Regions from separate parts of the Streptomyces sp. 840.1 genome, predicted to be linked through region 2. Evidence: riboswitches for the same ligand, from Rfam matches in the RefSeq annotation. Region 2 holds a riboswitch; the other holds the start of a gene.
The links. Region 2 has a riboswitch for glycine ahead of gcvT (glycine cleavage system aminomethyltransferase GcvT). Riboswitches for the same ligand answer to the same signal wherever they lie in the genome.

Region 1 (15,502 bases), on a different contig from region 2:
AAGGTCGACGTGGAGATCGACGGCTTCGAGATCTCGCCCGGTGTATGGGTGGCCGAAGGCGCCGAGGTGCACCCTGACGCCGTGCTCCGGGGCCCGCTGTACATCGGTGACTACGCCAAGGTCGAGGCAGGCGTCGAGATCCGTGAACACACCGTCATCGGTTCGAACGTCGTCGTGAAGAGCGGGGCGTTCCTGCACAAGGCCGTGGTGCACGACAACGTGTACATCGGTGATCACAGCAATCTGCGCGGCTGCGTCATCGGCAAGAACACCGACATCATGCGCGCGGCCCGCATCGAGGACGGCGCGGTCATCGGCGACGAATGCCTCGTCGGCGAGGAATCGATCATCCAGGGCAACGTCCGCGTCTACCCCTTCAAAACCATCGAAGCCGGCGCCTTCGTCAACACCTCGGTGATCTGGGAGTCGCGCGGACAGGCCCACCTCTTCGGAGCACGCGGCGTCTCCGGGATCCTGAACGTCGAGATCACGCCGGAACTGGCGGTCAGGCTGGCCGGCGCTTACGCCACGACGCTGAAGAAGGGATCCACGGTCACCACCGCGCGTGACCACTCCCGGGGCGCCCGAGCGCTGAAGCGTGCGGTGATCTCGGCGCTCCAGGCCAGCGCCATCGACGTCCGCGACCTGGAGAACGTACCGCTGCCCGTGGCCCGCCAGCAGACCGCACGCGGCAGCGCCGGCGGCATCATGATCCGGACGTCGCCGGGCGTCCCCGACTCCGTCGACATCATGTTCTTCGACGCGAGCGGCGCCGACCTCTCGCAGGCGCAGCAGCGCAAGCTGGACCGCGTCTACGCCCGGCAGGAATACCGCCGGGCCTTCCCCGGGGAGATCGGGGACCTGCACTTCCCGTCCAGCGTCTTCGACTCCTACACCGGGTCGCTGCTGCGTAATGTGGACACCGCCGGAATCGCCGACGCCGGGCTCAAGGTCGTCGTGGACGCCTCCAACGGCAGCGCCGGGCTTGTTCTGCCCAGCCTGCTGGGACGGCTCGGCGTGGACGCGCTGACCATCAACCCGGGACTCGACGAATCGCGCCCCACCGAGTCCGCCGAAGCCCGGCGGTCCGGGCTCGTGCGACTCGGGGAGATCGTCTCCTCGGCCAGGGCAGCCTTCGGCATCCGGTTCGACCCGGTCGGTGAACGCCTCTCCCTCGTCGACGAGCGCGGGCGGATCATCGAGGACGACCGGGCGCTCCTGGTCATGCTCGACCTCGTCGCCGCCGAGCGGCGCAGCGGCCGGGTGGCGCTGCCGGTGACCACCACCCGTATCGCCGAGCAGGTGGCCGCGTACCACGGCACCCAGGTCGAGTGGACGACGACCTCGCCCGACGACCTGACCCGGGTCGGACGCGAGGAAGGCACCATCTTCGGTGGAGACGGGCGCGGCGGCTTCATCGTTCCCGAATTCAGCAGCGTCTTCGACGGTTCGGCCGCGTTCGTACGGCTGATCGGCCTGGTGGCCAGGACCCAGCTCACCCTCAGCCAGATCGACGCACGTATCCCGCGTGCCCATGTTCTGCGCCGCGATGTGGCGACCCCGTGGGCCGTCAAGGGGCTGGTGATGCGCCGCGTCGTCGAGGCCGCCGGAGACCGTGATGTCGATACGACGGACGGCGTGCGGGTCGTCGAGGCGGACGGACGCTGGGTGATGGTGCTGCCCGACCGGGCGGAAGCGGTCACCCATCTGTGGGCCGAGGGGCCGGACGACGCCTCGGCGCAGGCTCTTCTGGACGAGTGGTCGACGATCGTCGAGAGCGCGGGCGACTGAGCCGTCAGGCCGCGGCGACTGCGGAGCAACGCTGTCGCCGCGGCCGGACCGTCCGCCTTCCGGCGGTCCGCCGGAACGAGCCGCCCGGCGGCTCCGGTCACACCGGTGGGGCCATTCGGCGGTAGCAGCTGCGACGTGCGACGATGTGCGGCATGTCGCAGCAGCCCCCCGATCGGAGTACGGCCTCGCCGCCCGCGCGCCCCGACGCGTCCATGTCGCTGCTGACCAACGTGATGGACCACAGCCTGGACGACGGGTACGCCGAGGCATCGGCTCGTCGCAAGGCCGACGGCCGTGCCGGCATGCCCCGCACGCTCAAGGCGAAGCTGGGCTTCGCCGCGTGCCTCGTGCTGGCCGCGCTCGTTGTCACACTGGGCGCCGCGCAGGCACGGGTGTCGGCACCGGTCCTCGCCAAGGAGCGCGAGGAACTGATCGACCGGATCGACGCGGAGACCGACGCGGCCGACACCCTCGAGGCACAGGTCGAGAAGGTCCGCGACGACGTCGGCAGACGCCAGCGCAAAGCTCTGGAGAAGCACGGTGGGGACCAGGCGGAGCTGGTGGCCCTGCTCTCCGGCGCGACCGCCGTGCACGGGCCCGGAGTGAAGCTGGTCGTCGACGATGCGAAGAACACCGACCAGGGCGGTGGCGGCCCGCGTGAGACCAGCGGCTTCTCCGACACCGGCCGGGTCCGGGACCGCGACATGCAGCGGGTCGTCAACGGCCTGTGGCAGTCCGGTGCCGAGGCGATCGCCATCAACGGGCAGCGTCTGACCGCCCTGTCGGCGATCCGGGCCGCGGGCGACGCCATACTGGTCGACAACAAACCGCTCGTGCCGCCGTACTCGGTGCTCGCGGTGGGGGACGGGAAGAAGCTCGGCGCCGCCTTCCGCGACAGTGCCGACGGCCAGTACCTGCAAGCGCTGAAGGACACCTTCGACATCAGGACGAGCATCTCCGTCCAGGAGAAGGTGAGCCTCCCGGCCGCCCCGAGCCTGATCGTACGGACAGCAGAGCCTTATAAGGCCGCAGACACCGGCAGTGGTGCGGCAGACACAGGGAAGGGCACATCGTGATCGCCGTACTGGGCCTCGTCGTGGGAGTCGTGGTCGGACTGTTGGTCCGGCCCGAAGTGCCGGCGGTGGTCGAGCCCTATCTCCCGATCGCCGTCGTGGCCGCCCTCGATGCCGTCTTCGGTGGCCTGCGCGCCATGCTCGACGGAATCTTCGTCGACAAGGTCTTCGTGGTCTCGTTCCTCTCGAACGTGGTCGTGGCCGCCCTGATCGTCTTCCTGGGCGACAAGCTCGGCGTCGGCGCCCAGCTCTCCACCGGAGTGGTGGTCGTCCTCGGCATCCGCATCTTCTCCAACGCCGCCGCCATCCGCCGGCACGTCTTCCGGGCCTGAGGCCGATGAGCAACGACGAGGAATTCACCGGCGGCCGGGAACAGCCCGGCGAGCGGCCCGCGGGCCCGCCCAAGGAACTGACCGGACGCCAGCGGCTGATCGCAGGCGTCTGGCCGCCGAGGGTCACCCGTGCCCAACTCATCGTCGCGGTCCTGCTGTTCGTCCTCGGTCTGGGGCTCGCCATTCAGGTGCGGTCCAACAGCGACAACAGCGCCCTGCGCGGTGCGCGCCAGGAGGACCTGGTCCGCATCCTCGACGAGGTGGACGACCGTTCGCAGCGGCTGGAGGACGAGAAGCAGCGCCTGGAGGACCAGCGCACGGAGCTGGAGAACAGTTCCGACCAGGCGGAGGAGGCCCGCAAGCAGACGGTCGAGAAGGAGCGTCAACTCGGCATCCTCGCGGGTACGGTGGCTGCGCACGGGCCGGGTATCACCATGACGATCAACGACCCCGGTGACGCGGTCGAGGCGGACAAGCTGCTCGACGCGCTTCAGGAGCTCCGGGCCGCCGGCGCCGAGGCGATCGAGGTCAACGGTGTGCGGGTGGTGGCCAATACGTACTTCTCCGGCGACGGTGGCGCCATCAGGGTGGACGGGCGGAAGATCTCGGCTCCGTACGTCTTCAAGGTCATCGGCAAGCCGCAGGATCTGGAACCGGCGCTGAACATCCCGGGCGGCGTGGTGCAGACTCTGGAGAAGGAGCAGGCCACCGTGCATGTGTCGCAGGCCGAGGACATTGTCGTGAACGCCTTGCGACCGGCGGAGCGGCCTGACTACGCTCGGTCGTCGGCCCAGTGAAACCGGGGCGCGTGGGCGTCGGGGGACACGGGCACAAGGTTGCGGGGGGTCGCCGCATCGTAATCGTGGTGCGTGGTGGAAACTGTCGAGTAGATACGGACGTTGTGAAGATGTCCGGGTCGGCAGGTGTGTTCATTCAGGGTTCGTCCTGCCCCACGGGCGGGTCTGTTTCGGTCAAGGGGAATCGCCCGTGAAGTTGTTTGGAAAGTTGTTCGGCAAGAGCGCACGCGATGAGGCAGCCCGCCATCGCGCGCCGCGCAGTGGTCAAGCCGACGAGCAGGGCTCCGAGCGCCCGCTCTTCCGCGATCAGGTGTCGGGCCCGGGGGGTGACAATTCGGGCGCGTCGTCTGTTGACCCCGCCGGTCCCGGCCGCATAGGTTTCGGAGAACCGTCAACCTCAAGTACGGGTGGAGGGTTCACCCCGAGGCAGGAGGGTTCGTCCATGCCGGTCTGCACGAGGTGCGGTCACCGCAATGCCGAAGCCAGCCGTTTCTGCTCCAACTGCGGTGCGCCGTTGAGGGGCGGGGTTCCCGAGCGGGCCTCGGAGACGACGTCGACCATCTCCATCTCGGGCCTCGAGGCCTACGAGGCGGAGGCGACCGGTCAGACGTTGGCACCGTCGCTCTCGCCCGAGGCGCAGGCCGCTGTGGACGCCCTGCCGCTGGGCTCGGCGCTGCTGGTGGTGCGACGCGGTCCGAACTCGGGCAGCCGCTTCCTGCTGGACGGCGAGCTGACGACGGCCGGACGCCACCCGCAGAGCGATATCTTCCTCGACGACGTGACGGTCTCGCGCCGCCACGTGGAGTTCCGCCGGAGCCCCGACGGCAGCTTCACGGTCGGGGACGTGGGCAGCCTCAACGGCACCTACGTCAATCGTGAGCGCATCGACTCCGTCGCGCTTTCCAACGGTGACGAAGTGCAGATCGGCAAGTACCGGCTGGTCTTCTACGCGAGCCAGCGGGCCATCTGACCCGTCCCCGGACTCCGTCCGGGGGGACCCCCAGGAAGGTCCATGCTGAGAACACCGACGGGCGGTGCCGGAAACGGCACCGCCACGGCCGACGACCGCCCGATGAGCATCGGCACGGTGCTCCTGCAGCTGCGGGACGAGTTTCCCGAAGTCACCATCTCCAAGATCAGGTTCCTGGAGGCGGAAGGGCTCGTGGAACCGCAGCGGACGCCTTCCGGCTACCGCAAGTTCCGCTCCGACGACGTCGAGCGGCTCGCCCAGGTGCTGCGGATGCAGCGGGACCACTATCTTCCGCTGAAGGTCATCCGCGAGCACCTGGACGCCGTCGCCCGGGGCGAGCGGGCGCCCCTGCCGGCTCCGGACGGCGAGCGGGACCTCTCCGACGGCAGCTGGATGGGCGGGACGGGCCGGTCCACGGCCGCCCGCATCGGCCGGGCCGAGCTGCTCGCTGCCGCGGAGGTGACCGAGAGTGACCTCGATGCGTGGGAGTCCTACGGTCTGGTCGTTCCGTCGGCCGACGGCGGATACGACGCCGAGACGGTCACCGTCGCCAGGCTCGTGGCGGATCTGGGCCGGTTCGGCCTGGAACCGCGGCACCTGCGCGCCATGCGGGCGGCCGCGGACCGCGAGGCCGGACTGATCGAACAGGTCGTCGCGCCACTGCGCCGGCACCGGAATCCGCAGACCAGAGCCCATGCCGAGGCCACCGCCAAGGAGCTCGCGGAGCTCTCTGTACGCCTGCATTCGGCCCTCGTACAGACCGCGCTCCAGATCAGGCTCCACTGATCCGCGTGGGCCCCGACTACCCAAACCTGCCGAGCAAGTCCTAGGGTTGCTGTGTGAACGAGCTCGACGTTGTGGGTGTCCGGGTGGAAATGCCCTCCAACCAGCCGATCGTGCTCCTGCGTGAAGTGGGAGGCGACCGGTACCTCCCTATTTGGATCGGTCCTGGTGAGGCGACCGCGATCGCCTTCGCTCAGCAGGGCATGGCTCCGGCCAGGCCGCTGACCCATGACCTCTTCAAGGATGTGCTCGAGGCCGTGGGCCAGGAGCTCACCGAGGTCCGGATCACGGACCTCCGTGAAGGGGTCTTCTACGCGGAGCTGGTCTTCGCGAGCGGAGTCGAGGTGAGCGCACGGCCGTCCGACGCCATAGCGCTCGCCCTGCGAACCGGAACGCCGATCTACGGCAGTGACGGGGTGCTCGACGACGCGGGAATCGCGATTCCCGACGAGCAGGAGGACGAGGTGGAGAAGTTCCGCGAATTCCTCGATCAGATCTCGCCGGAGGACTTCGGTACGAACAGTCAGTGACGTCCCGAGGGGTCGTCGTCAGCGCATCCGACAAGCCTTTCCCCATCGAGGGTCACGGGAAACCACCCTCAGGGTGATTATCACTCGGCGTGCCGAGTGTGGCGATCGTTGACGCACCCCGAGTGACTGCCTACCTTCGAGTGGGCAGGTCAAGGACGGAGGTCGGCGTGGGAAGCAGCGGCGACGGTGCGGCAGTGGGTGGGCCGTATCCGCAGCAGGGGAGTACGGCCGACCAGACCATCAGGCAGCCGGCTGCGCCGGCTGCGGTGTCGGGGGACGGCGTGACATCGGCCAAGGACATCGGCTATCGCGGGCCGACGGCGTGCGCGGCGGCGGGGATCACCTATCGGCAGCTCGACTACTGGGCCCGTACGGGTCTGGTCGAGCCGAGCGTCCGTCCGGCCTACGGGTCGGGCACGCAACGGCTCTACAGCTTCAGGGACGTCGTCCTGCTGAAGATCGTGAAGCGCTTCCTCGACACCGGGGTGGCGCTCCAGAACATCCGCACCACGGTCCAGCACCTGCGGGCCCGCGGGTTCCAGGATCTTGAGCGCATGACCCTGATGAGCGACGGGGCGACGGTCTACGAGTGCTCCTCGCCCGCCGAGGTCGTGGAGCTGCTCCAAGGCGGCCAGGGCGTCTTCGGCATCGCTGTGGGGGTGGTCTGGCGGGACGTCGACGCCGCGCTGTCACAGTTGCACGGGGAGCGGGTGGACACCGGCGAGACACTGGTCGGGAACAACCCCGCCGACGAGCTCGCCCGACGGCGCAACCGGGCCGGCTGAGCAGGTGAGCCCCGGCCGGGCCCGGGGAATCCCGGGCCCGCAGACAGCCGTCGCCCGGCGATTGTCAGTGCCATGGGGCAGCATCGACTGATGTGAGAGCCGCGCCGACCATCCTGCATCTGGACATGGATGCCTTCTACGCCTCTGCGGAGCAGGCGGCGAAGCCGAGTCTGCGCGGCAAGCCCGTCGTGGTGGGCGGACTGGGGCCCCGCGGGGTCGTCGCCACCGCCTCGTACGAGGCCAGGCGTTTCGGGGTCCACTCGGCCATGCCGATGGCGCAGGCCAGGCGCCTGGCGCCGAACGCCGCCTACCTGGTGCCGCGCTTCGCGCTGTACCGGACGGTGAGCGACCAGGTCATGGAGCTGCTGGGCCGGCTGTCACCGCTGGTGGAGCCGTTGAGCCTGGACGAGGCCTTCGTCGACCTGGAGGCGGGCGGCACAGCGGACGACACCGCCTCCGCCCTCGCCATCGGTGAGCAGCTGCGGGAGGCGATCGAGGCGGTCACCGGACTCAGCGGATCCGTCGGTCTCGCGGGCTCCAAGATGCTGGCGAAGATCGCCTCGGAGGAGGCCAAGCCGGACGGGATCATGCTGATCGAGCCCGGCACGGAGCGGGAGCTGCTGGCGCCCATGCCGGTACGGACCCTGCCCGGCGTCGGACCGGCCACCGCGGACCACCTGCGGCGCGCCGGGATGACCACGGTGAACGACCTGGCCGAGGCGGGCGAGGCGGAGCTCGTACGGCTGCTGGGCAAGGCGCACGGCGCCTCGCTGCACCGGATGGCCTCAGGCCGGGACGACCGGCCGGTCGTCGCCGAACGGGACGCGAAATCGGTCTCGGTGGAGGACACCTTCGATACGGACCTGCACGACCGGGTCCGGGTCAGGGGCGAGGTCGAGCGGCTCGCCGACCGGTGCGTCCAGCGGCTGCGGGCGGCGGAGCGCTCGGGCCGGACCGTGGTGCTCAAGGTGCGGCGGTACGACTTCTCGACGCTGACCCGGTCCGAGACGCTGCGCGGGCCCACCGACGACCCCACGGTGGTCCGGGAGGCCGCCGCCCGGCTCCTGGAGTCCGTGGACACCACCGGGGGAGTGCGGCTGCTGGGCGTGGGCGTCACCGGGCTCGCCGACTACACCCAGGAGGACCTGTTCGCGCAGGCGGCCGATGAGCGCACCGCCGCAGGACTCGCTGCGGCCGAGCTCGCCGCCGGCCCTGCCGCCATGGGCTCGGCCGGCGGTGCGGAGGCCGGGGTGGACGCCGCCGCGGGCGAGGGCCGGCCGGAGTCCGAGGAGGCGTCGGAACAGGAGAGCGCCGAGCAGCTCGCCGCCCGGCGCTGGCCCGCCGGACACGACGTGCGGCACGACACCCACGGCCACGGCTGGGTGCAGGGCAGCGGGGTCGGCCGGGTCACGGTGCGCTTCGAGGAGCCGGAATCGGCACCCGGCCGGGTCCGTACGTTCCGTATCGACGATCCGGAACTCCAGCCGGCCGATCCGCTGCCGCTCGTGCGGGACCCGGTCGACTACTCGTCCTGGCCGGCCAGCCTGCCGAAGTCCCGGTCCGGGGCGGTCGCCTCGGGCGGGGCGTCCAGGCCGTAGTGCCGGTAGAGCTGGAGCTCCTGCTCCGGCGAGAGGTGGCGGCCGACCCCGAAGTCGGGAGCGTCCTTGATCAGCGTGCGGTCGAAGGGGACGCGAAGCGTGTCCTTGACGAATTCGCTGGGTTCCAGCGGGACGAAGGCGTCCCGGCTGAACAGGCCGGTGCGTACGGCCGCCCACTCCGGCACGCCGGTCGCGTCGTCGAGGTACACCTCGTCCACCGTTCCGATCTTGGTGCCCTCGCGGTCGAACGCCTTGCGGCCGATCAGGCTGCGCGGATCGATGTCGGTCTGCACGGTCCCTCCCACGGGTCGCGGGTACTCCACAGGAACCACAGAAGTGCAGATCCGTGCGGTTGGCCACTCGAAAACTCCGCCGGGCACCCCGCTGGTAGGCTGGGGGCGGCTGCTTACCCCGTGCGGGAGAGTCCTCCGGAGCGAATCCGGAGGCGCCGAAGGAGCAAATCCTCCCCGGAATCTCTCAGGCCCCCGTACCGCACGGACGAGGTCACTCTGGAAAGCAGGGCGGGTTCCGCACGGCCGGGTGCCGAGTGGGTCCCTCCCTCACCGACGGTGAAAGCCGGTGCGCGCAGTGGGCACCGGTGAAGCTCTCAGGTTGAGATGACAGAGGGGGAGGCCGTTCGGGCACCCCGCGCCGCGGTGCCCCTCGCAGGTCGTGACAGACCAGGAGGCCTCCACCATGACCCCCCGTCGCACTTCGCTCTCCCAGCTCGAACAGGGAATCCCCTTCGAGCAGCGTCATATCGGTCCCGACGCCGCGGCGCAGGCGAAGATGCTCGCCCAGGTCGGTTACGGCTCGCTCGACGAGCTCACCGCGGCCGCGGTGCCCGATGTCATCCGGAGCGCCGAGGCGCTGCAGCTTCCGACGGCCCGTACCGAGGCCGAGGTGCTGGCCGAACTGCGGTCGCTCGCCGACCGCAACCAGGTGCTGGCCCCGATGATCGGGCTCGGCTACTACGGCACGTTCACCCCGCCGGTGATCCTGCGCAACGTCATGGAGAACCCCGCCTGGTACACGGCCTACACGCCGTATCAGCCGGAGATCTCGCAGGGCCGCCTCGAAGCCCTCCTCAACTTCCAGACGATGGTCGCTGACCTGACCGGGCTGCCCACCTCCGGTGCCTCGCTGCTGGACGAGGGCACCGCCGCCGCCGAGGCGATGGCGCTCGCGCGGCGCGTCGGCAAGGTGAAGAACGGCGTCTTCCTGGTCGACGCCGACGCCCTCCCGCAGACCGTCGCCGTGATCCGGACCCGCGCCGAACCGACCGGTGTCGAGGTCGTCGTGGCCGACCTGGCCGACGGCATCCCGGCCGAGATCGCCGAGCGCGGTGTCTTCGGCGTCCTGCTGCAGTACCCGGGCGCCTCCGGAGCCGTGCGCGACCTCGCTCCCGTCATCGAGCAGTCCCACGAGCTCGGCGCGATCGTCACCGTCGCCGCCGACCTGCTGGCGCTCACCCTGCTCACCTCGCCCGGTGAGCTGGGCGCGGACATCGCGGTTGGCACCACGCAGCGCTTCGGTGTGCCGATGGGCTTCGGCGGACCGCACGCCGGGTTCATGGCCGTGCGCGAGAAGTTCGCCCGCAGCCTGCCGGGCCGCCTCGTCGGCGTCTCCGTGGACGCGGACGGCAACAAGGCCTACCGGCTGGCCCTCCAGACCCGTGAGCAGCACATCCGCCGCGAGAAGGCCACCAGCAACATCTGCACCGCCCAGGTGCTGCTCGCCGTGATGGCCGGCATGTACGCCGTCTACCACGGCCCGGAAGGGCTGCGGACGATCGCCCGCCGGACCCACCGCTACGCCGCGATCCTGGCCGAGGGGCTGCGCGCCGCCGGTGCGGACGTGGTGACCGGAGCCCACTTCGACACGCTCACCGTCCGGGTTCCGGGCCGGGCCGCGGAGGTCGTCGCCGACGCCCGCGAGCGCGGGGTGAACCTGCGGCTCGTCGACGGCGACCTCGTCTCGCTCGCCTGCGACGAGACGACCACGCGTACGGAGATCGCGTCCGTCTGGGCGGCCTTCGGCGTCACCGGCGACATCGAGGCGCTGGACGCCACGACCGCCGACGCGCTGCCCGAGGGGCTGCTGCGCTCCGACGCCGTGCTGACCCACCCGGTCTTCCACCAGCACCGTTCCGAGACCGCGATGCTCCGCTACCTGCGCAAGCTCGCCGACCGCGACTACGCGCTGGACCGCGGCATGATCCCGCTCGGCTCCTGCACCATGAAGCTGAACGCGACCGCCGAGATGGAGTCGATCACCTGGCCCGAGTTCGGCGCCCTGCACCCCTTCGCGCCGGCCGAGCAGGCGCAGGGCTTCCTGACGCTGATCCGGGAGCTGGAGGAGCGGCTGGCCGAGGTCACCGGTTACGACGCGGTGTCCATCCAGCCGAACGCGGGCTCGCAGGGCGAGTTCGCGGGGCTGCTGGCCGTCCGGGCGTACCACCGTGCCAACGGTGACGAGGAGCGGACCGTCTGCCTGATCCCGTCCTCGGCGCACGGCACCAACGCGGCCAGTGCCGTGATGGCCGGGATGAAGGTCGTCGTGGTGAAGACGGCCGACGACGGCGAGGTCGACATCCAGGACCTCCGCGCCAAGATCGAGCAGTACCGCGAGCAGCTCGCCGTGCTCATGATCACCTACCCGTCGACGCACGGTGTCTTCGAGGAGCACGTCGCGGACATCTGCGCCGAGGTGCACGACGCCGGCGGTCAGGTCTACGTCGACGGCGCCAACCTCAACGCGCTGGTCGGCCTGGCCAAGCCGGGCCACTTCGGGGGCGACGTCTCGCACCTGAACCTGCACAAGACCTTCTGCATCCCGCACGGCGGCGGCGGCCCCGGCGTCGGCCCGGTGGGCGTGCGCGCGCACCTCGCGCCGTACCTGCCGAACCACCCGCTGCAGCCCGCAGCGGGTCCGGAGACCGGGGTCGGCCCGATCTCGGCCGCCCCGTGGGGCTCGGCCGGCATCCTGCCGATCTCCTGGGCGTACGTACGCCTGATGGGCGGCGAGGGCCTGAAGCGTGCGACGCAGGTCGCCGTACTCGCGGCGAACTACATCGCCAAGCGCCTCGAGCCGCACTACCCGATCCTGTACAACGGCCCGGCCGGGCTCGTCGCGCACGAGTGCATCGTGGACCTGCGGCCGATCTCCAGGGCGACCGGCGTCAGCATCGACGACGTGGCCAAGCGGCTCATCGACTACGGCTTCCACTCACCGACCATGTCGTTCCCGGTCGCGGGCACGCTGATGATCGAGCCGACCGAGAGCGAGGACCTCGCGGAGCTGGACCGCTTCTGCGACACGATGATCGCCATTCGCGGCGAGATCGAGAAGGTGGCCTCCGGCGAGTGGAGCGCGGACGACAACCCGCTGGGCAACGCCCCGCACACCGCCGCCGCGCTGGGCGGCGACTGGGCGCACGGCTACAGCCGTGAGGTGGCGGTCTTCCCGGCCGGGGTCACCGCGGCCGACAAGTACTGGCCGCCGGTGCGCCGCATCGACGGTGCGTTCGGTGACCGTAACCTCGTCTGCTCCTGCCCGCCGCTGGACGAGTACGACAACTGACGGGACCGACGTCCCGGACGTCGTGGGGTGACGCGGAACTGCGTCGGGGCCGGTTCGGAGATCTCTCCGGGCCGGCCCCTTCCGTTACCTGCCGCGGTCAGGCGGCCTTCATCACCCGGCCCGTTCCCAGCGGCCGGTGCGGCGCGATGATCTGCCCGTCCGGGAGCAGCTCACCGGTGTCCTCGAAGAGCAGGACGCCGTTGCACAGCAGGCTCCAGCCCTGTTCCGGGTGGTGTGCCACCAGGCGGGCGGCCTCCCGGTCGGCTGAGTCGGCTGTGGGGCAGGGTGGCTGGTGCTGACACATGGCTGGGTTCTTTCGCTGCGTTGAGTTGAGTGTCCTGCGGCTTGAAGAGGTGTTCATGGCCGCCCCCCGTATCTGTCGGTCCGGTCCCAGTGTTGCCCCACGGGCGTCAATCCGCAGGGATTTCGCGGGAGCGCTGCTACTCCTCTCATGACGCGTCACCCAGCCGGACGGTTCGGCGCAACTGCCCTGTCACTTCGGGTGGTTCGGGGTGGCCGGATGGGGCTAGTCCGGATGGGTCCCGGATGCGCCCTCGCAGCGCGCCGTGCCCCGCCGCCGGAGTCGGCGGCGGGGCACAGTGAAGTGGGGGCGGCCGTAGGTCAGGCCGGGGAGCCGAGCAGGGGGCCGGGACCGGGCGTGATGCGAGTGGTGATCACGGGAAGCAGATCGGCGACCTGGTGCGGACGGTGTGCCGCGATACCCGGTGGGGCGGGAGCCAGCGGAACCAGCAGGTCGGCGGGGGCGGGGGACCCGCCGGCCGCGTCGGCCCCGGTGTCCTCGTGCAGCCACAGTGCCAGCATGTAGAGCTCGGGAATGGACAGCAGCCTCGGCTGGTAGTGGGTGCTCGCGGCCTCCGCCTGGCGCAGGGCCAGTTCGGTCGAGGCGATGTAGGGGCCCTCGAAGAAGTGCGAGAACGTCCAGCCGTCGGGGGTGAGCATGGTGTCCGCCGCGGCGACCGCCCGATCCGGGCCGCAGATCTGGAAGCGCCAGGCGGCGAGCCGGGTGGTGGATGTGAGCCCGCCCGGTCCGATGCGGTCCAGCACGTGTACGGGGAGCGGGTGTTCGGGGCTCAGGGGTCCCTGGGCCGAACGCAGGGCAGGTGTCCGGGCCTCGCGGACCGCGGTGGGTGAGCCGAGCGCCGCGAGAACACTTCTCAGCGCGGGCGCGGGAGCTGGAGGAACATGCAGGGGCATAGTGGGTCGCCTCTCACTTCGGAGACACGGTGGAGCGTGGGCGGGTGCAGACGGCGCTGTCGGCGTGCGGGGCCAGAGGAGGCCGGTGACTGAGCCGGTGCGTCAACTCTCTGCCTCGTCCGCGGAGTTTATACGACAGGTGTTCACGCGGTGATTCCACTAGCCATCACTACTATTGCCGGCAAGACGGTATCCGGACTTTATTATGCGGAGATTATGCTGATTCGGCGTGAGCGGCGCAGCCGTCGCCTCGGGTTTTTCGTGTGACGCGGTAGGCTGAAACGCGTCGGTGCATTCCTCGCGTCGAGCGGCGGAAACTGCGTGCTGCGTCATGCCGAGTGAATGTGCCCCGGGTCGTGGTCATCAGATTAGCGGCTGCGCACCGTCCGCGAGGCGTTATAGATCACTCCGTCTGGGCATTATCGATCGTGACGCGAGCGGCCTGGGCCGCGGGCTGCCCACTCGAGGAGGGACACTTCGATGGGGGAGAAGGTCGTTGCGGGCGCCTTTGACCTGTCCGATCGGCAGAAGTACCGACGGAAGCTCCACCAGTGCCTGGAGGGGCTGGAGAGGCTCCTGGCGGAGCGGCGATTCGACCGGCCGCGCAACCTCATGGGCATGGAGATCGAGCTGAATCTGGCGGGCTCCGACGGCATGCCGAAGATGTTGAATGGACAGGTACTCGAGCGCATCGCGAGCCGGGATTTCCAGACAGAACTCGGGATGTTCAATCTGGAAGTGAACATTGTTCCCCATCGCCTGGACGGCCGCGTTCTCGATCAGCTGGCCGAGGAGCTGCGGACCGGCCTGGGATATGCCGACCGGAAGGCCGGCGAGGTCGATGCCGGGATCATGATGATCGGAATACTGCCCACCGTCGGCAGCGAGGACATGGTCCGCGGGAACCTCTCCGACGGGGATCGCTACACACTGTTGAACGACCAAATGGTGGCGGCGCGCGGCGAGGATTTCTCCCTGGATATCGAAGGTGTGGAGCGACTGGTCTGTACCTCCGGGTCGATCGCGCCGGAAGCCGCCTGCACCTCCGTCCAACTGCATCTGCAGGTCACCCCGGAGCGGTTCTCGGACGTGTGGAACGCCGCCCAGGCCGTCGCCGCGGTCCAGGTGGCAGTGGGGGCCAATTCGCCCTTCCTGTTCGGCCGGGAGCTGTGGCGGGAGTCGCGTCCGCCACTCTTCCAGCAGGCCACGGACACCAGGCCGCCCGAACTGCAGAACCAGGGGGTGCGTCCCAGGACCTGGTTCGGGGAGCGGTGGACCGGTTCGGTGTACGACCTCTTCGAGGAGAACGTGCGCTACTTCCCCCCGCTCCTGCCCATCTGCGACGAGGAGGAACCGCTGCGGGTCCTCGACGAGGGCGGGGTGCCCCGGCTCCAGGAACTCGTCCTGCACAACGGCACGGTCTACCGCTGGAACCGCCCGGTGTACGGGCTGTCCGACGGCGTCCCCCACCTCCGGGTGGAGAACCGGGTGCTGCCCGCAGGGCCGACGGTCGCCGACGTGATCGCCAACGCCGCGCTCTACTACGGGCTCGTGCGGGCGCTCGCCGAGGAGCCCCGCCCGGTGTGGACCAGGATGCCGTTCGCCGCGGCAGCCGAGAACTTCGACACCGCCTGTCGCCGGGGCATCGACGCCGAGCTGCTCTGGCCCAGGCCCGGCCGCGCCGGCGGGCTGACCCGGGTGCCGGCCGTCAAGCTCGTACGGGACGAACTGCTTCCGCTGGCGGCCGCCGGGCTCGACGCCTGGAACATCGAGCCCGCCGACCGCGACCGTTACCTCGGCATCATCGAGGAGCGCTGCAAGCGCCGGACCAACGGGGCGTCCTGGCAGGCCGACACCTATCACCGGGCGCGGGAGGCCGGGCTGGGGCGGGACGCCGCACTCGCCGCCATGACCCGCCGGTACGCCGAACTGATGCAGTCCGGCGAGCCCGTGCACAGCTGGCCGGTGGGCATCCCGGGCGCATGAGCGGACGGGGCCGGGCCCCTGGTCCGGGGACGGCCCCGCCCGCTCGCGTCACCGTCCAGC
Region 2 (15,502 bases):
ATCGAGTTCGGCGTCGCCGAGCCAGTCGGGGCGCCGGTCGGGGAAGCGCTCGCGCAGCGTCCCGCCGGGCCCGGCGAAGTGCGGGTCCGGGGCGTCGGGCGCGGGCATGGTGTCGGCGGAGAACGCGGCGTAGAAGCCCGCGAGCCAGCCGCGTACATCCGGCTCGATCTCGGCCTCGGCCCGGCCGGGCTCCTGGAAGCGGGAGACGTAGAACTCCTCGCCCCCGCCCATCCCCGCGAAGACCTCGCTGGGGCGCGGGCCGCCGCGCGGGGCGTACGGCACGCTCAGCAGCCCCACCGCACGGAAGACATCGGGCCTGATCAGCGCGGAGTTCGCCGCGATCGTCGCGCCCCAGTCATGGCCGACGACCACCGCGTTGTGCTCGCCGAGCGCGTGCACCACGGCGGCGCTGTCCTCGACGAGTTCGGTCATCCGGTACGCGGCGGCGTCCGCAGGCCGGGAGGACCGCCCGTAGCCGCGCACGTCGACGGCGACCGCCCGGTATCCGGCGGCGGCCAGCGCGGGCAGCTGGTGGCGCCAGGAGTACCAGGACTCCGGGAACCCGTGCAGCAGCAGCACCAGGGGGCCGGTGCCCTGCTCCACCAGGTGGACGCGGCCGGCCGGCGAGGGGACGGTGCGGTGCGTGAGCTCCGGCGACGGGGTGGGCTGATGTGACATGGATCCTCCGCGGCTCTTCGGTTCTGCGTCGGTGCGGGGTGCGAGCCGTGTCGCAGCCGCACCCCGCTACCCGTACCGCCCGGCGGCCGCCCGACGGCTTCGGACACGATCATGCGACGGGGTCCGGGCCCGCCGCGAGTCGTGTTGCCGCTTCGGCAAACGCGTGGCCGGGGCCCGCGCGGGCCCCGGCCACCCGGTCACTCCCCGCCGCCCAGCCAGCTGCGGGCGGCGCCCAGCAGGGCCCGTACGCCCAGCTCGATGGTCGGGTCCTGGAGCGGCGCGTACCGCGGAGAGTGGTTCATGGGGAGCTCGGGCGGGAGCCCCCGCGAGGCGAGCGCCGCCGGGTCGAGTCCCTCGAACGCGGCCGGGTCGGCGCCGCCGAAGTGCCAGAACACCGACGGTGTGTCCAGTTCGGTGCCGAACAGGCCGAAGTCCTCGCTGCCGTTGATCGGCTGCGGCAGCGTCAGTACGGCCTGCTCGCCGAGCGCACCGCGCAGCCCGTCGATCGTGGTCGCGGTGGCGTCCGCGCTGTTCACGGTGAGCGGGAAGGAGTTCAGCGGGGTGATCTCCGGCTCCTGGGGCGCACCGGACGCGGCCGCCTCGGCGCGCACGATCCGGTGTACGGCCGCGATGACCTTCTCGCGTACGACGGGATCCACGGAGCGGATGTTGAGCTTCAGCTCCGCCTCGTCCGGGATGATGTTCTCCTTGCTGCCGGCCCGGATCGAACCCACCGTCACGACGGCCGCCTGCGAGGCGCCGACCTCGCGCGAGACGATCGTCTGCAGGCGCAGCACCACGGCCGCCGCCATCACCACCGGGTCCACCGTCGACTCGGGCGAGGAGCCGTGCCCGCCGCGCCCGAACAGCCGCACCCGGTAGCTGTCGGACGCCGCCATCAGCGGACCGGGGCGGGTCAACGCGACGCCCGTCGGGAACGGCCCCACGTGCTGGCCGAGGCAGATGTCCGGCTTCGGGAAGCGGTCCCGGAACCCGTCGTCGAGCATGTTCCGCGCGCCCTCGGCGGTCTCCTCGGCGGGCTGGAACACGGCGAGGACGGTGCCGCGCCAGCCGTCCCGGTGCCCGGCGAGCAGGGCGGTCACCCCGAGCAGGCAGGTGACGTGCATGTCGTGGCCGCAGGCGTGCATCACCGGCACGTCGTTGCCGTCGCGGTCGGGGGCCCGGTCCGCCGACGCGTACGGCAGGCCCGTCGCCTCCAGGACCGGCAGGGCGTCCATGTCGGCGCGCAGCAGCACGGTCGGGCCCGCGCCGTTGCGCAGCACGCCGACGACGCCGGTGCCGCCGACGTGCTCGGTGACCTCCCAGCCGGACTGCTCGCGCAGCCGGGCGGCGACCTTGGCGGCGGTACGGGTCTCCTGGAGCGAGAGCTCGGGATGGGCGTGCAGGTCCCGGTACAGCTCACGCAGCGAGGGCAGCAGTGCGTCGAGGCCTTCGGTGAGATCGCCGGGGCCAGTGGCGTCGGTGGCATCGGCGGTTTCGGTGGTCTCGGTGGGGGAGTCGCTGGTCATGACTGCTCGCTTTCTACGGGCGCTACTGGCGCTACGGGAGGTGCGCCGGTTACGGGCGCTGCGGGTGTTACGGGCTCAACGGGCCGGGGACCGGGAGGGTGTCGGCCGGCTCGGGCAGCCGCAGCGACCGGCCGAAGGGCGCGGTGTCCCTGCGGGGTGACGACGGAGGCGACACCGGCCGGCACGGCGCCCAGCACCCTCACCCTGCGCACGGCCAGGAGCACGGGCCGCGTCCTCGGTCCGGACGGGCGCGCGATGGCGCACCTGACGCCGCGGTTCTGCGGTCAGCCCCGCTCGCTGTCGACCCTCCCGGTGAACTCCAGAAGCGCGGCGGCGAGTTGCTCGGGCGCCTCCTGCGCGATGAGGTGGCCGACCCCGTCGAGATGTACCGCGGTGACCTCGCCCGTGCTCACCTGGCGGAAGGTCGTCTCGGTGATCCCGCGATGGCCGGCCGCCTCGACGGTGAGCACCGGTACGGCGATCGGGTGCGACTCGGCCAGGGCCCTGGTCGCGCCGCCGTCGGAGAGGACGCTCCGGTAGAGCCCCTCGGTGCCCCGCCAGGCGTTCGGGCGCGCGTAGCTCCGGACGAACTCGTCGATGTCGTCCTCGCCGATGGCGTCCTTGGTGCCGCTCATCAGGGGGAAGGCCCAGTCGGCCAGCAGTTCGCGCTCATGGCCCGGCAGCAGCATGGCGGGGATGCCCGGAGTGCCCAGGAAACCGACGTGCCAGGAGCCGTGGTTGTTCACGTCGGCCAGGGCCTCGAACCCGAAACCGGCCAGGGCCGTCTCGACCCCGGTGAAGCTGAGGACGTCCTCGGGGTGCGTCGCGGTGAAGCGGAAGCCCGTGCCGCCGCTGATGTCCTGGCAGAGGACGTGGACGGGACCCGCGCCGATGTGCGCGACGAGGTGGTGCAGATCCTCGGCCGCGACCGCCTCGCCGTACTCGGTGTCGGCGTTGCCCGAGTCGCCGAACCCGCGCAGGTCGAGAGCGAGGACCCGGTGGGACCGCGCGAGCAGCGGAATCAGGCTGCGGAACGCCCACCAGGTCTCCGGCCAGCCGTACACCAGCAGGATCAAGGAACCGTCGGTGCCGGCCGAGACGTAATGCAGTCGCGTCCCGTTGACGTCGGCGAGGTGATGCGTGACGCCGGGCAGGGTTGCGCCGTAGGGCATGGTCGTGGTCACGAGGAGCTCCCAAATAGGCAACCAGGTTGCCGACCACGATAGGCAACCAGGTTGCCCTTGTCAAAGGTGGCCTTATGCTGGCCACATGTCCAGATCAGGCGCCGATCTCGCGCTGCTCCTGCTCGCCGGCTTCCGCACGCTGGCGGACCGGGCTGCGGAGGAGCTCGCCGAGCGCGGGTACGAGGACGTGCGCTCGGCCCACGACTTCGCCCTCCACTCGATCCTGTCCGGCGCCGACAGCGCCTCCGAGCTCGCCCAGCGGATGTCGGTGACGCGGCAGGCGGCCGCGAAGACGATCGCCGCACTGGAGGAACGCGGATTCGTGGAGCGCCGGCCCGATCCGGCCGACGGCAGGCGCACACGCCTTCACGTCACCGAGCGCGGACTCGGGATGATGCGGCAGGGCGAAGCGGTCTTCGACGAGTTGCGCGAGCAGTGGGAGGCCCAGGCGGGTGCGGCGCAGGTCGCGGCACTCGAGGAGGCGCTCCGGTCCCTGGTCGGGGACCGGGCGATCCGGCTCGACTCACCGGGCTGGGGTGCACGCGGCCCCGGCGCGGAGTAGGCCCTCCCGCCCCGGCCCTCCCGTCGTGGCCCGCCCCGCTGTGGCCCGCCCTGCTGTGGCGCCCCCGGCCCGGCCCGCACTCCATCCGGCCGTCGGGCAGTTGGGGCAACGCAGGCATCCGTTCGGTGCATCTGCCGGTGGCGGCCTGCGTGCCTGCTCCGGTCGCGGTCCGATCCGGTTCATGGTGAATCGCCCGCACAAACTGTGATGTACCGCAAAAGGAGTGACCCATGGTTCGCCGTATCGCGATCACGCTGGCCACCGTTGCCGCCGCAGGATTCATGGCCGCCGCCCCGGCCGCCGCCAATGGCGGTGGGAACAGCGAGGAGGCCGGCAAGATCGGCGCCAGCTACTACGAGGTCGACGCTTCGCGTACGAACACGGAGTTCTTCAACGTCGGTGGCCCGTACGGCATCACGTACGCCAAGCAGGACAAGGCCGAGATCGAGGCCGAGGGCGGCAGCTTCTACGCCGAGTACCTCAGCCGGGGCTGACCTTCCCCCACCGCGCAGGGCCCGTCCCGTCATGGGGCGGGCCCTCGCTCGTTCCCCGGCGGCCCCTGGGGCGAAGGACGCCGCAAGGCCGTCCGCCCCGGCGGGGGTTGAGTTGCCGCCGTCCGTCGGAGAGGGTCAAGGGCATGGAGTTCTTCTGCTACCACCGTGACCGCTCCGACTCCCTCAGCCTGCGCGAGGAACTGCTGGAAGAGCACTGGTCCTACATGGACCGCTACGCCAAGGAGCTGATCGCCCGGGGCCCGGTCTTCGCGGCCGACGGCGAAACGCCCATCGGCAGCGTGCACATAGCCGACCTGCCGGATCCCGCCGCCGCTCGCGCGTTCGCCTTCGACGAACCCAACCACCAGGCCGGCGCCTACCGTGATGTGCTGCTGCGCCGGTGGCGCAACCTGCTGGGACGCACCATGTGGGACTTCGAGGGCGGCCCGGTCGGCGAGGACCGCTACCTGGTGCTCGGCCTCGGCTCCGGCGAGCCGGCCGACCTCGTCCTGCCGCCCGACCAGGACGCGCTGATCGCGTTCGGGCCACTGCTCTCCGACGACGGCGACACCTGGCTGGGCACGGCGGCGCTGCTCAGGGCCCCGGACCCGGACACGGCACGCGCCGTCCTCACCGAGGACCGCTACGCCGACATCGAGGTCCACCACTGGGAGTTCGGTGGGCGGCGGTAGGACGCCGAAGCTGCCCGGGGGCCCGCCTGCGTAGGATGCCCTCCACGGACAGGTCGTACGGGTGAGGGGCTGGAGACCGCAGGTGTTGTGGGGCAAGAAGAAAGAGGAGAACGGGCTGCCGAAGATCCCGCGGAGCGTGGATCCGCGGCGGGCCCGCACCCTGCCGGTGCCGGCCCAGGCGCAGACCGACGCGCGCATGTTCATGCGGGGCGGCGACACCATCCGGGCGGTCAAGGTGGTTGTGGACGCGACGGGCTACGACCTGCGCCAGGCCCGGGACATCGTGTACGCGCTGGTCTACGACATCGAGGTCCCGAGAGGGCACTGAGCCGGGGCGCCACCAGCACCTGACCCCGCGCGGCCACCCTCCTGCGGGCGGGATGCCCTAAAGGTTGTTGCACAAGGCCCGAACGATCTCCAGGGCCAGCCTGCGGTCGCCGCCCAGGCCGGTGGAAAACGGTGCACAAACGGGCAGTTGATCATGCCCGAGATGGCCGAATCCGGGCGTGATCGCCGTTGTGCAACAACCTTTAGGGCCTGTCTTCAAACTGCCGTCTGCCGGGCGGCGCCATGCACGCACACTCGCCGCACCGGCCCCAGACCCCGGTACGTCCAGTACAGGGGCCCGGGGCCGGCACGCCGAGAGCACGCACCTGACGCCGCCCGGCCGCCCTTCGGGCGACGACGGCAGTTTGAAGACAGGCCCTAGCTGTATTGATCACGAGCGTTGTTGACACGGGGGTCTTGATCAAAGGCGAAGACCTCCGGTGTGGTGGAGCTGTCTAGGAACACACCACACGGAGGTCTTCGTGTCCCACCGTAATGCCCGGCTGACGGTCTTCGGGAGGCGTCTGCTGGTCGAACGAGTCACGTCCGGCCGTCCCGTCGCCCATGTCGCTGCCGAGATGGGCATCTCGAGGGCGACCGCCCATAAGTGGGTGCGGCGGTGGCGGGCCGAGGGCGAGGCGGGCCTGGCCGACCGCTCCAGCAGGCCAGGGACGACACCGCACCGCACTCCGGCCGCGATCGAGGCCCGCGTCTGCGACCTGCGCCGGTCCCGCAAACTCGGACCCGCACGGATCGGCCCGGTCCTCGGCCTTCCCGCCTCAACCGTCCACCGGATCCTGACCCGTCACGGACTGAACCGCCTCGCCTGGATGGACCGGCCAACCGGCTCGGTGATCCGCCGCTACGAACGCGAGCGTCCCGGTGAGCTCGTCCACGTCGACGTCAAGAAACTGGGCCGGATACCCGACGGCGGCGGCCACAAGGTCCTGGGCCGCCAGGCCGGCCGCGCCACCCGCAGCAACATGGGCTTCGACTACCTCCACTCCGCGGTCGACGACCACTCCCGCCTCGCCTACACGGAAATCCATGGCGACGAGAGGGTCGCGACCTGCGCAGCCTTCCTGACCCGGGCCGCCGCGTTCTTCGCCGACCTGGGCATCACCCGGATCGAACGCGTGCTGACGGACAACGCCTGGGCCTACCGCAAGGGGCTGGCCTGGAAACAGGCCTTGGGCGACATCGGCGCGACCGGCAAACTCACCCGCCCCTACCGACCACAGACCAACGGCAAAGTCGAACGCTTCAACCGCACCCTCGCCGACGAGTGGGCCTACCTGCGGCCCTACACCTCCAACGACGAGCGAACAGCCGCCCTGGCAGACTTCCTCCACACCTACAACCACCACCGCTGCCACACCGCCCTCGGAGGCCAGCCCCCGATCAGCCGTGTCAACAACGCTGCGGGTCAATACACCTAGCACTCGATGATGTTCACCGCGAGCCCGCCCCGCGCCGTCTCCTTGTACTTCACGGACATGTCCGCGCCCGTCTCCTTCATGGTCTTGATGACCTTGTCGAGAGAGACCTTGTGGCTGCCGTCGCCTCGCAGGGCCATCTTCGCGGCCGTGACCGCCTTGACCGCCGCCATGCCGTTGCGCTCGATGCACGGGATCTGGACGAGGCCGCCGACGGGGTCGCAGGTCAGGCCCAGGTTGTGCTCCATGCCGATCTCGGCGGCGTTCTCGACCTGCTCGGGGGTGCCGCCCAGGACCTCCGCGAGTGCGCCCGCGGCCATGGAGCAGGCGGAGCCCACCTCGCCCTGGCAGCCGACCTCGGCGCCGGAGATGGAGGCGTTCTCCTTGAACAGCATGCCGATGGCGCCGGCGGCCAGCAGGAAGCGGACGATGCTGTCGTCCTTCTCCGTCTCGGTGGCGCCGCCCGCCGCGAAGTTCATGTAGTAGTGCAGCACCGCCGGGATGATGCCCGCGGCGCCGTTGGTCGGGGCGGTGACGACGCGGCCGCCCGCGGCGTTCTCCTCGTTGACCGCCATCGCGTAGAGGGTGATCCACTCCATCGCGTGGGTCTGCGGGTCGCCCTCGGCGCGCAGCTGGCGGGCGGTGTTCGCGGCGCGGCGGCGGACCTTGAGGCCGCCGGGCAGGATGCCCTCGCGGGACATGCCCCGGGACACGCAGGCCTGCATGGAGCGCCAGATGTCCAGGAGGCCGGAGCGGATCTCGTCCTCGGTGCGCCAGGCCCGCTCGTTCTCCAGCATCAGCGACGAGATCGACAGGCCGCTGTCCTGGGCCAGGCGCAGCAGCTCGTCGCCGGTGCGGAAGGGGTGCTTCAGCACGGTGTCGTCGAGGACGATCCGGTCCTCGCCCACCGCGTCCTCGTCGACGACGAAGCCGCCGCCGACCGAGTAGTACGTCTTCTCCAGGAGCGGCGCGCCCTCGTGGTCGTAGGCGAAGACCGTCATTCCGTTGGCGTGGTACGGCAGCCTCTTGCGGCGGTGCAGGACCAGCTGCTTGTCGGCGTCGAAGGCGATCTCGTGCATGCCCAGCAGGTTGATCCGGCCGGTGGAGCGGATCTCGGCGACCCGGTCGTCGGCCGTCTCGACGTCGACGGTACGGGGCGACTCGCCCTCCAGGCCGAGCAGCACGGCCTTGGGGGTGCCGTGGCCGTGGCCGGTGGCGCCGAGCGAGCCGAACAGCTCGGCGCGTATCGAGGCGGTGTGGGCGAGCAGGCCCTCGTTCTTCAGCCGGCGCGCGAACATACGGGCCGCGCGCATCGGGCCGACCGTATGGGAGCTGGACGGGCCGATGCCGATCGAGAACAGGTCGAAGACCGAGATGGCCACGGGTGACTCCTCAAAGCGTTGGTAGACGCCGTTGTCTGCCGGGTGGTGCGGTACGGGCCGGGTCGGCCCGGAGAGCAAGGGACAAGGGATGGGGCACCGCGCTCACTCCTCAGTGTGCGCGGTGCCCCTCCCCAATGTGCAAATACGCAGGTCCGGACTACAGACCGGGGTAAAGCGGGAACTTCTCGGCGAGCGCGACGACGCGGGCCTTCAGGTCGTCGGCGTCGTAGGACGGCTTCAGGGCGGACGCGATGATCTCCGCGACCTCGGTGAAGTCCGCCGCCTGGAAACCGCGGGTGGCCAGCGCCGGCGTGCCGATCCGCAGGCCCGAGGTGACCATCGGGGGCCGGGGGTCGTTCGGGATGGCGTTCCGGTTGACCGTGATGCCCAGCTCGTGGAGCCGGTCCTCGGCCTGCTGGCCGTCCAGCTCGGAGTTGCGCAGGTCCACCAGGACCAGGTGCACGTCCGTGCCGCCGGACAGGACGGAGACGCCGGCCTCGGTGACGTCGGGCTGCACCAGGCGCTCCGCGAGGATGCGGGCGCCGTCCAGGGTGCGCTGCTGGCGCTCCTTGAACTCCTCGCCCGCCGCGACCTTGAACGAGACCGCCTTGGCCGCGATCACGTGCTCCAGCGGGCCGCCCTGCTGACCCGGGAAGACCGCCGAGTTGATCTTCTTGGCGAGCTCCTGGGTGGAGAGGATCACGCCACCGCGCGGACCGCCGAGGGTCTTGTGCGTGGTGGTCGTGACGACGTGGGCGTGCGGCACCGGGTTGGGGTGCAGGCCCGCGGCGACCAGACCGGCGAAGTGCGCCATGTCGACCATCAGGTACGCGCCGACCTCGTCCGCGATGCGGCGGAAGGCGGCGAAGTCCAGCTGACGGGGGTAGGCGGACCAGCCGGCCACGATCAGCTTCGGCTTGGACTCCTTGGCGAGGCGCTCGACCTCGGCCATGTCCACGACACCGGTGTCGTCGACGTGGTACGGGACCACGTTGTAGAGCTTGCCGGAGAAGTTGATCTTCATGCCGTGGGTCAGGTGACCGCCGTGCGCCAGGTTCAGGCCCATGATCGTGTCGCCCGGCTTCAGCAGCGCGAACATCGCGGCGGCGTTGGCCTGCGCGCCGGAGTGCGGCTGCACGTTCGCGGCCTCGGCCCCGAAGAGTGCCTTGATGCGGTCGATGGCGATCTGCTCGATCACATCGACGTGCTCGCAGCCGCCGTAGTAGCGGCGGCCGGGGTAGCCCTCGGCGTACTTGTTGGTCAGGACGGAGCCCTGGGCCTCCATGACCGCGACCGGAGCGAAGTTCTCCGAGGCGATCATTTCGAGGGTGGACTGCTGACGGTGGAGCTCGGCGTCGACAGCGGCGGCGACGTCCGGGTCCAGCTCGTGGAGGGAGGAGTTCAGAAGCGACATCAGGTGGTCCCTTGGGGTCTTTAGTTGCCGGAGAACGCGGTGTACTCGTCGGCGGAGAGCAGATCGGCCGGCTCCTGTGCGACGCGTACCTTGAACAGCCAGCCGCCTTCGAACGGTGCGGAGTTCACCAGCGAGGGGTCGTCCACGACGTCCTGGTTCGCGGCGGTGACCTCGCCGGTCACCGGCGAGTAGAGGTCGCTGACCGACTTGGTCGACTCCAGCTCGCCGCAGGTCTCGCCCGCGGTCACCGTCTCACCGACCTCGGGGAGCTGGGCGTAGACGACGTCACCGAGAGCGTTGGCCGCGAACTCCGTGATGCCGATCGTGGCCACGCCGTCCTCGAGGGCCGACAGCCACTCGTGCTCCTTGCTGTACCGCAGCTGCTGGGGGTTGCTCATGACCTGAATTCTCCTGTACGCGGGGGAGTGCTGATGAACGATGGTCTTACGGTGTGAGACGCGACTGCGTCACTTCTCGACGCGCGCGGACGTCACTTCCGGCGCTTGTAGAACGGCAGCGCCACGACCTCGTACGGCTCGTGGCTGCCCCGGATGTCCACCGCGACACCCTCGGTGCCGGGCGTGGCGTGCGCGGCGTCGACGTACGCCATGGCGATCGGCTTGCCGAGCGTGGGGGACGGGGCACCGGAGGTGACCTCGCCGATGACCTGGCCGCCGGCGACGACGGGGAAGCCGGCACGCGGGACCCGGCGGCCCTCGGCGACCAGGCCGACGAGCTTGCGGGGCGGGGCGGTCTCGGCACGCTCGGCGGCGGACTCCAGGGCCTTGCGGCCCACGAAGTCGCCGTCCTTCTCGAACTTCACGACCCGGCCGAGCCCGGCGTCGAACGGGGTGAGCGACGTGGTCAGCTCGTGCCCGTACAGCGGCATGCCCGCCTCCAGGCGCAGCGTGTCACGGCAGGAGAGCCCGCACGGGATCAGGCCGCGCGAGGCGCCCGCCTCGGTCAGCGCCCGCCACAGCTGCTCGGCGTGCCCGGGGGCGACGAACAGCTCGAAGCCGTCCTCGCCGGTGTAGCCGGTACGGGCGATCAGCGCGGGGACCCCGGCGACCGTGCCGGGCAGCCCGGCGTAGTACTTCAGCCCGTCCAGGTCGGCGTCGGTGACGGCGGCCAGGATGGCGGGCGACTCGGGGCCCTGCACGGCCAGCAGCGCGTACGTGTCGCGGTCGTCGCGCACCTCGGCGTCGAAGCCCCCGGCGCGGGCGGTCAGGGCGTCCAGCACGATCTGGGCGTTGCCCGCGTTGGCGACGACCATGTACTCGGTCTCGCCCAGCCGGTACACGATCAGGTCGTCCAGGATGCCGCCGTCCTCGGCACAGATCATCGTGTAGCGGGCCCGGCCCACCGAGACGGTGGCGATGTTGCCGACCAGCGCGTAGTTCAGCAGGTCCACGGCGGCCGGGCCGGTGACGGTGATCTCGCCCATGTGGGAGAGGTCGAAGAGGCCGGCCTTCGTGCGCACGGCGAGGTGCTCGTCGCGCTCGCTCGCGTACCGCAGGGGCATGTCCCAGCCCGCGAAGTCCGTCATCGTGGCACCGAGGCTGCGGTGCAGGGCATCGAGGGCAGTGAGGCGCGGGGCGGTGCTCATGGATATGACTCCCAGGGCATGACGACGTGGACGATCCCTCCCCATCTGTCATCGGAACCTGAGAGGTTCGCCGAGAGGCCCCGGAGGGGTTCGGCTTGCACCTTGGGTGGAGTCGCCGGGCGACTCGCTTTTCAGATCTGCCTCATCCACGCGGTACGGGGCCTGAGAGATTCAAGGGAGGATCTTGCTCCTTCGGCGTCCGGCCGGTGGCCGGAACTCTCCCGCGCGGATTCGAGCGGCCTTTATGCAGTTGGCCGCCATCATCGCACGCATCGCCGGTCTGTGGGGCGCCGGTACCCCACCGGATGCGGCGGGTCGTGAGCTTGTGCCGCATTACCTTTTCTTTACACTTCTTGGGCAGGTGTGTGTCGGCCGACAGGGGGATGGCGATGACGTTGCAGCGGTACGCGACGACCGCGGGAGTCGCGGGTGGCGCACTGCCCGCCCAGCAGGGCGCCCCGGCCCGGGAGGCGTCGGGCCCGTGCGGCCCCGTCGTCCGGGACCTGCGCGGCCGGGCCGGGCGCAGCCCGCGCGCCCTGCACTTCGCGGCGGGCGACGTGGTGGTGGTCTCCGGGCTGCCGGGCAGCGGCAAGTCGACGCTGATCGGGCGGGCCGTGTCCGCCCGCGTCATCGACTCCCAGGACACCCGGGACCGCTGGGCCGCCCTGCTGCCGCGCTTAGTCCCCTACGCCCTCTACCGGCCGCTCGTCCGCGTCGCCCACTACTGGGGACTGTGGCGGGTGCTGCGCTCCGGCGCCTCCGTCGTCGTCCACGACTGCGGCACCCAGGGCTGGGTGCGCGGCTGGCTGGCCCGTGACGCCCGGCGGCGCGGCCGCGTCCTGCACCTCGTCCTGCTCGACGTCAGCGCGCAGACCGCGCGGGCCGGGCAGATCGAGCGGGGCCGGGGCGTCTCCGGATACGCCTTCGCCCGGCACCGCGGGGCGCTGCGCAGGCTGCTGCGGGACACCGAGACGGGACTGCTGCCCCTCGGCTGCGTATCGGCGGTGCTGCTGGACCGGGAGGCGGCGGCGCTGCTGACCCGGATCACCTTCGCGGAGGCGCACGGCTAACCTCTTGCTGCACGATCCGGCCATGATCCGCCGGACTGGCCCCCAGAGAGGGAAGCAGTGGACATTCCGGCACAGGACCGTATCCCCCCGCAGGGCGGATGGCCGGCCAATGAGCTAGAGGAAGTGCTGGGCGCCTCGCTCGGCAGCCCGGAGGCGGGCGGCCGGCTGGTCGAGGTGCTCGGCCGCAGCCATCTCTGGGTGCCCCTGCCCAACGGCGGCGGGCCGGACGCCACCGACCTGGACCTGCCGACCCTGGAGCTCGACGGCGGGGTGTACGTGCCCGTGTTCAGTTCCGAGCAGCAGTTCATCAGCTGCGTCGGCACCCATATGTCCTTCACCGTGGCGCCCGCCGTCGAGTTCGCCCGGGGGCTGCCCCCGCAGCTCGGCCTGGCGGTGAACCCCGGCGGCGCCGTCGGCATGCCGCTCCCGCCGCCCGCCGTGGCCGAGCTCTGCCGGGCCGGACGCAGCCTGCTCGACGGGCCGGCCGGCGGCGGCCGGGTGCGGCTGTACGAGCCGGACTGGAAGGAGGAGCCCGTCGACTTCCTCGCGGCCGCCGCCGCCGAGTTCGAGCAGAGCGGCGTCGTGCTCAGCGCCCGCAGGGCCCTCGCCAGCATCGAGGGCGGCGACCCCGTCCTCTTCGTCGGCGTCGAGTTCTCGACCTGGGACGGCGCGGGGCGCAACGCCCCCATGGACGCCCTCGGCCGGGCGCTCGGCCGCGTCGAACCGCCGTGGCCGGTGAACCTGGTCCTGCTCGACGTGGCGCAGGACCCGGTCGCCGACTGGATGCGCGCGCGGATCCGGCCGTTCTTCCAGCGCCCGGCCGAGTAGCGCGGACCGGCGGCGCCCGGGGGGACGGCGGCGGGCCATGGCGTCAAGTCGGTGTCAGGACCGGCGCCTAAGCTGGTTTGATGGCTGGTGCCTCGGCACCGCGCCGCGCCCGTGTGCCCCGGGAGCGGCAGGCCGACACAGTTGATCGAAGAGGGGCGGGACCCAGGGTGAGTGCGTCAGGCATGGGGGCGGCCGATGGGATCTCCCCTGTTCGGGCGGGACCGGGCGCCCCGGGAAACCTCGAGCACATGCTGCGCCAGGTGACACCCGGACGCTACGACGCGTACGAGGCCCTGCTCCAGGCCCTGGCGGCCGACCGGATCTGGATGCTGCTCTGGCACGGCCGGGCCGGTTCGCCGGAGGCCCAGTACGGCAACATGGAGATCGACGGCCTCGGCTACGCCCCCTGTGTCACCTCCGCCCAGGAGCTCGCCGCCAGCGGCTGGAACCGGGCCCACGAGGTGGTGGGCGGCCGCGACATCGCCCGCGCCCTGTTCCCCGACCGCTGGGGTATCTGGCTCAATCCGCACGCCCCGGGCGGCGGCGTCGGCATCCCCTGGCTCGACCTGCGCCGGATCGCCACCGGCCTCGACCGGATGCCCGCCGGCCCGCTGCGGATCAGCGACCCCGCCCTGGAGACCCCGCAGTTCTACGCCCAGCTGACGCAGAACGCCCACCACACCCCGGCGATCCGCTCGCTGCGCCGCGCCTGGGTGCAGCCCGCGCTCGGCGTGCCCTACCTCGCCATCGGCCTCGACCTGTACGACACCAGCCAGCCGTCCGTCGACGCGGTGCGCGCGATGATGCAGCAGTCGATCGGCGCGGTCCCGGAGGGGCTGCCGGTCTCCACCGTCGCCATGTCCGACGAGTACGACCCCGTCGCGATGTGGCTGCGGGGCAACTCCCGTCCGTTCTACGACCGCGAGTCGCACGCCCCGGCCGCCCGCAGCGGCGTCGTCGCTCCCGGTTACGGCTACCCACAGGCCCCCGGCCCGGCCCCGCACAGTTACTAGGCCGCTCACCGGAGCGGACAAACGTATCCCCGGTGGACAAGACCACCACCGCCGTCACCCAAATCGCCACTCAATAAGGCCTGTTGGGTGGCATGTCCGTTCTGGTGGATTAGCGGGCGAGTGGTCCGCTCACTCGATCCGCCTGTCCGGATAACGGAAGCTCACTGACCGCATCACGTTTGAGCAAACATTCCCCGTCAGGTCTGGCGGGTGATCGCAACTGCGTTGAAGACTCCCGGCTAGTGGGGATCGTCGGCCCTTTGTACGAGGTTGCCCCGGCGGACATTCCGTGGACGCTTCCGACACATCGCACGCATCAGACGCATCAGACGTTTTTCAGCACCAGCACCTCAGCCGCATGAACGTGCGCGGCTGACACGCGCCAGGCCGTTACCGCGGCGAGCAAGGGCCGGCCACCGCCGGCGGGAGGGGTCAAAGGCACTGTGACCGCACCGATCGAGACCACCGGATCGGCTGCCGAGGCTCAGCCGGAGGCAGTACTCACGGGAGTCAAGCAGAGCCAGATCGAAGGCCGTTCGCTCGGACAGATCGCCTGGTCCCGCTTCAAGCGGGACAAGGTGGCCGTCGCCGGCGGCATCGTTGTCATCCTGCTGATCCTGCTCGCTGTCCTCTCCAAGCCGATCCAGGCCGTCTTCGGTCTGGACCCCAACGAGTTCCACCAGGACCTCATCGACCCCGCGCTGCTCGCCCCCAAGGGCGACTGGGGCGGCATGAGCTGGAGCCATCCGCTCGGCGTCGAGCCGCAGTACGGGCGCGACATCCTGTCCCGGATCATCGAGGGCTCCTGGGTCTCCCTCGTCGTCGCCGTCGGCGCCACCCTGCTCTCCGTGGTGATCGGCGTCTTCTTCGGCGTGGTCTCGGGGTTCTACGGCGGCTGGGTCGACACGGTCATCAGCCGCATGATGGACACCTTCCTGGCCTTCCCGCTGCTGCTGTTCGCGATCTCCATCTCGGCGGCGCTGCAGGACGGCGCGTTCGGCCTGGAGGGGCTGCCGCTGCGGCTCGCGGTACTGATCTTCGTGATCGGCTTCTTCAGCTGGCCGTACATGGGCCGTATCGTCCGGGCCCAGACGATGAGCCTGCGCAACCGCGAATTCGTCGAGGCGGCGCGGTCGTTGGGCGCCCGCGGCCCCTTCATCCTCTTCCGGGAGCTGCTGCCGAACCTGGTGGCGCCCATCCTGGTCTACTCCACGCTGCTGATCCCGTCGAACATCCTCTTCGAGGCGGGTCTCAGCTACCTCGGGGTCGGTATCGCCCCGCCGCAGG

Region 1: it holds a riboswitch for glycine, as region 2 does, so the genes downstream of both, gcvP (aminomethyl-transferring glycine dehydrogenase) here and gcvT (glycine cleavage system aminomethyltransferase GcvT) in region 2, are expected to answer to the same signal.

Annotation. Positions count from the first base shown of each region.
Region 1 is NZ_RJUU01000002.1:549,460-564,961, forward strand. It holds gene EDD93_RS28785 (mannose-1-phosphate guanyltransferase) at 1-1,791, shown strand, start outside; gene EDD93_RS28790 (DUF881 domain-containing protein) at 1,944-2,867, shown strand; gene EDD93_RS28795 (small basic family protein) at 2,864-3,196, shown strand; gene EDD93_RS28800 (DUF881 domain-containing protein) at 3,202-3,993, shown strand; gene EDD93_RS28805 (FHA domain-containing protein) at 4,184-4,963, shown strand; gene EDD93_RS28810 (MerR family transcriptional regulator) at 5,006-5,749, shown strand; gene EDD93_RS28815 (bifunctional nuclease family protein) at 5,803-6,276, shown strand; gene EDD93_RS28820 (MerR family transcriptional regulator) at 6,444-7,061, shown strand; gene EDD93_RS28825 (DNA polymerase IV) at 7,154-8,659, shown strand; gene EDD93_RS28830 (PRC-barrel domain-containing protein) at 8,584-8,952, opposite strand; glycine riboswitch at 9,066-9,162, shown strand; gene gcvP (aminomethyl-transferring glycine dehydrogenase) at 9,356-12,241, shown strand; gene EDD93_RS28840 (DUF5999 family protein) at 12,339-12,545, opposite strand; gene EDD93_RS28845 (hypothetical protein) at 12,863-13,456, opposite strand; gene EDD93_RS28850 (glutamate-cysteine ligase family protein) at 13,937-15,442, shown strand.
Region 2 is NZ_RJUU01000001.1:318,004-333,505, reverse strand. It holds gene EDD93_RS01465 (alpha/beta fold hydrolase) at 1-678, opposite strand, end outside; gene EDD93_RS01460 (amidohydrolase) at 876-2,207, opposite strand; gene EDD93_RS01455 (alpha/beta fold hydrolase) at 2,492-3,391, opposite strand; gene EDD93_RS01450 (MarR family winged helix-turn-helix transcriptional regulator) at 3,477-3,953, shown strand; gene EDD93_RS01445 (hypothetical protein) at 4,184-4,447, shown strand; gene EDD93_RS01440 (YciI family protein) at 4,591-5,139, shown strand; gene EDD93_RS01435 (hypothetical protein) at 5,222-5,467, shown strand; gene EDD93_RS01425 (IS481 family transposase) at 5,949-6,905, shown strand; gene EDD93_RS01420 (L-serine ammonia-lyase) at 6,902-8,284, opposite strand; gene glyA (serine hydroxymethyltransferase) at 8,442-9,698, opposite strand; gene gcvH (glycine cleavage system protein GcvH) at 9,719-10,096, opposite strand; gene gcvT (glycine cleavage system aminomethyltransferase GcvT) at 10,189-11,304, opposite strand; glycine riboswitch at 11,446-11,538, opposite strand; gene EDD93_RS01400 (AAA family ATPase) at 11,694-12,374, shown strand; gene EDD93_RS01395 (enhanced serine sensitivity protein SseB) at 12,432-13,202, shown strand; gene EDD93_RS01390 (enhanced serine sensitivity protein SseB C-terminal domain-containing protein) at 13,451-14,215, shown strand; gene EDD93_RS01385 (ABC transporter permease) at 14,659-15,502, shown strand, end outside.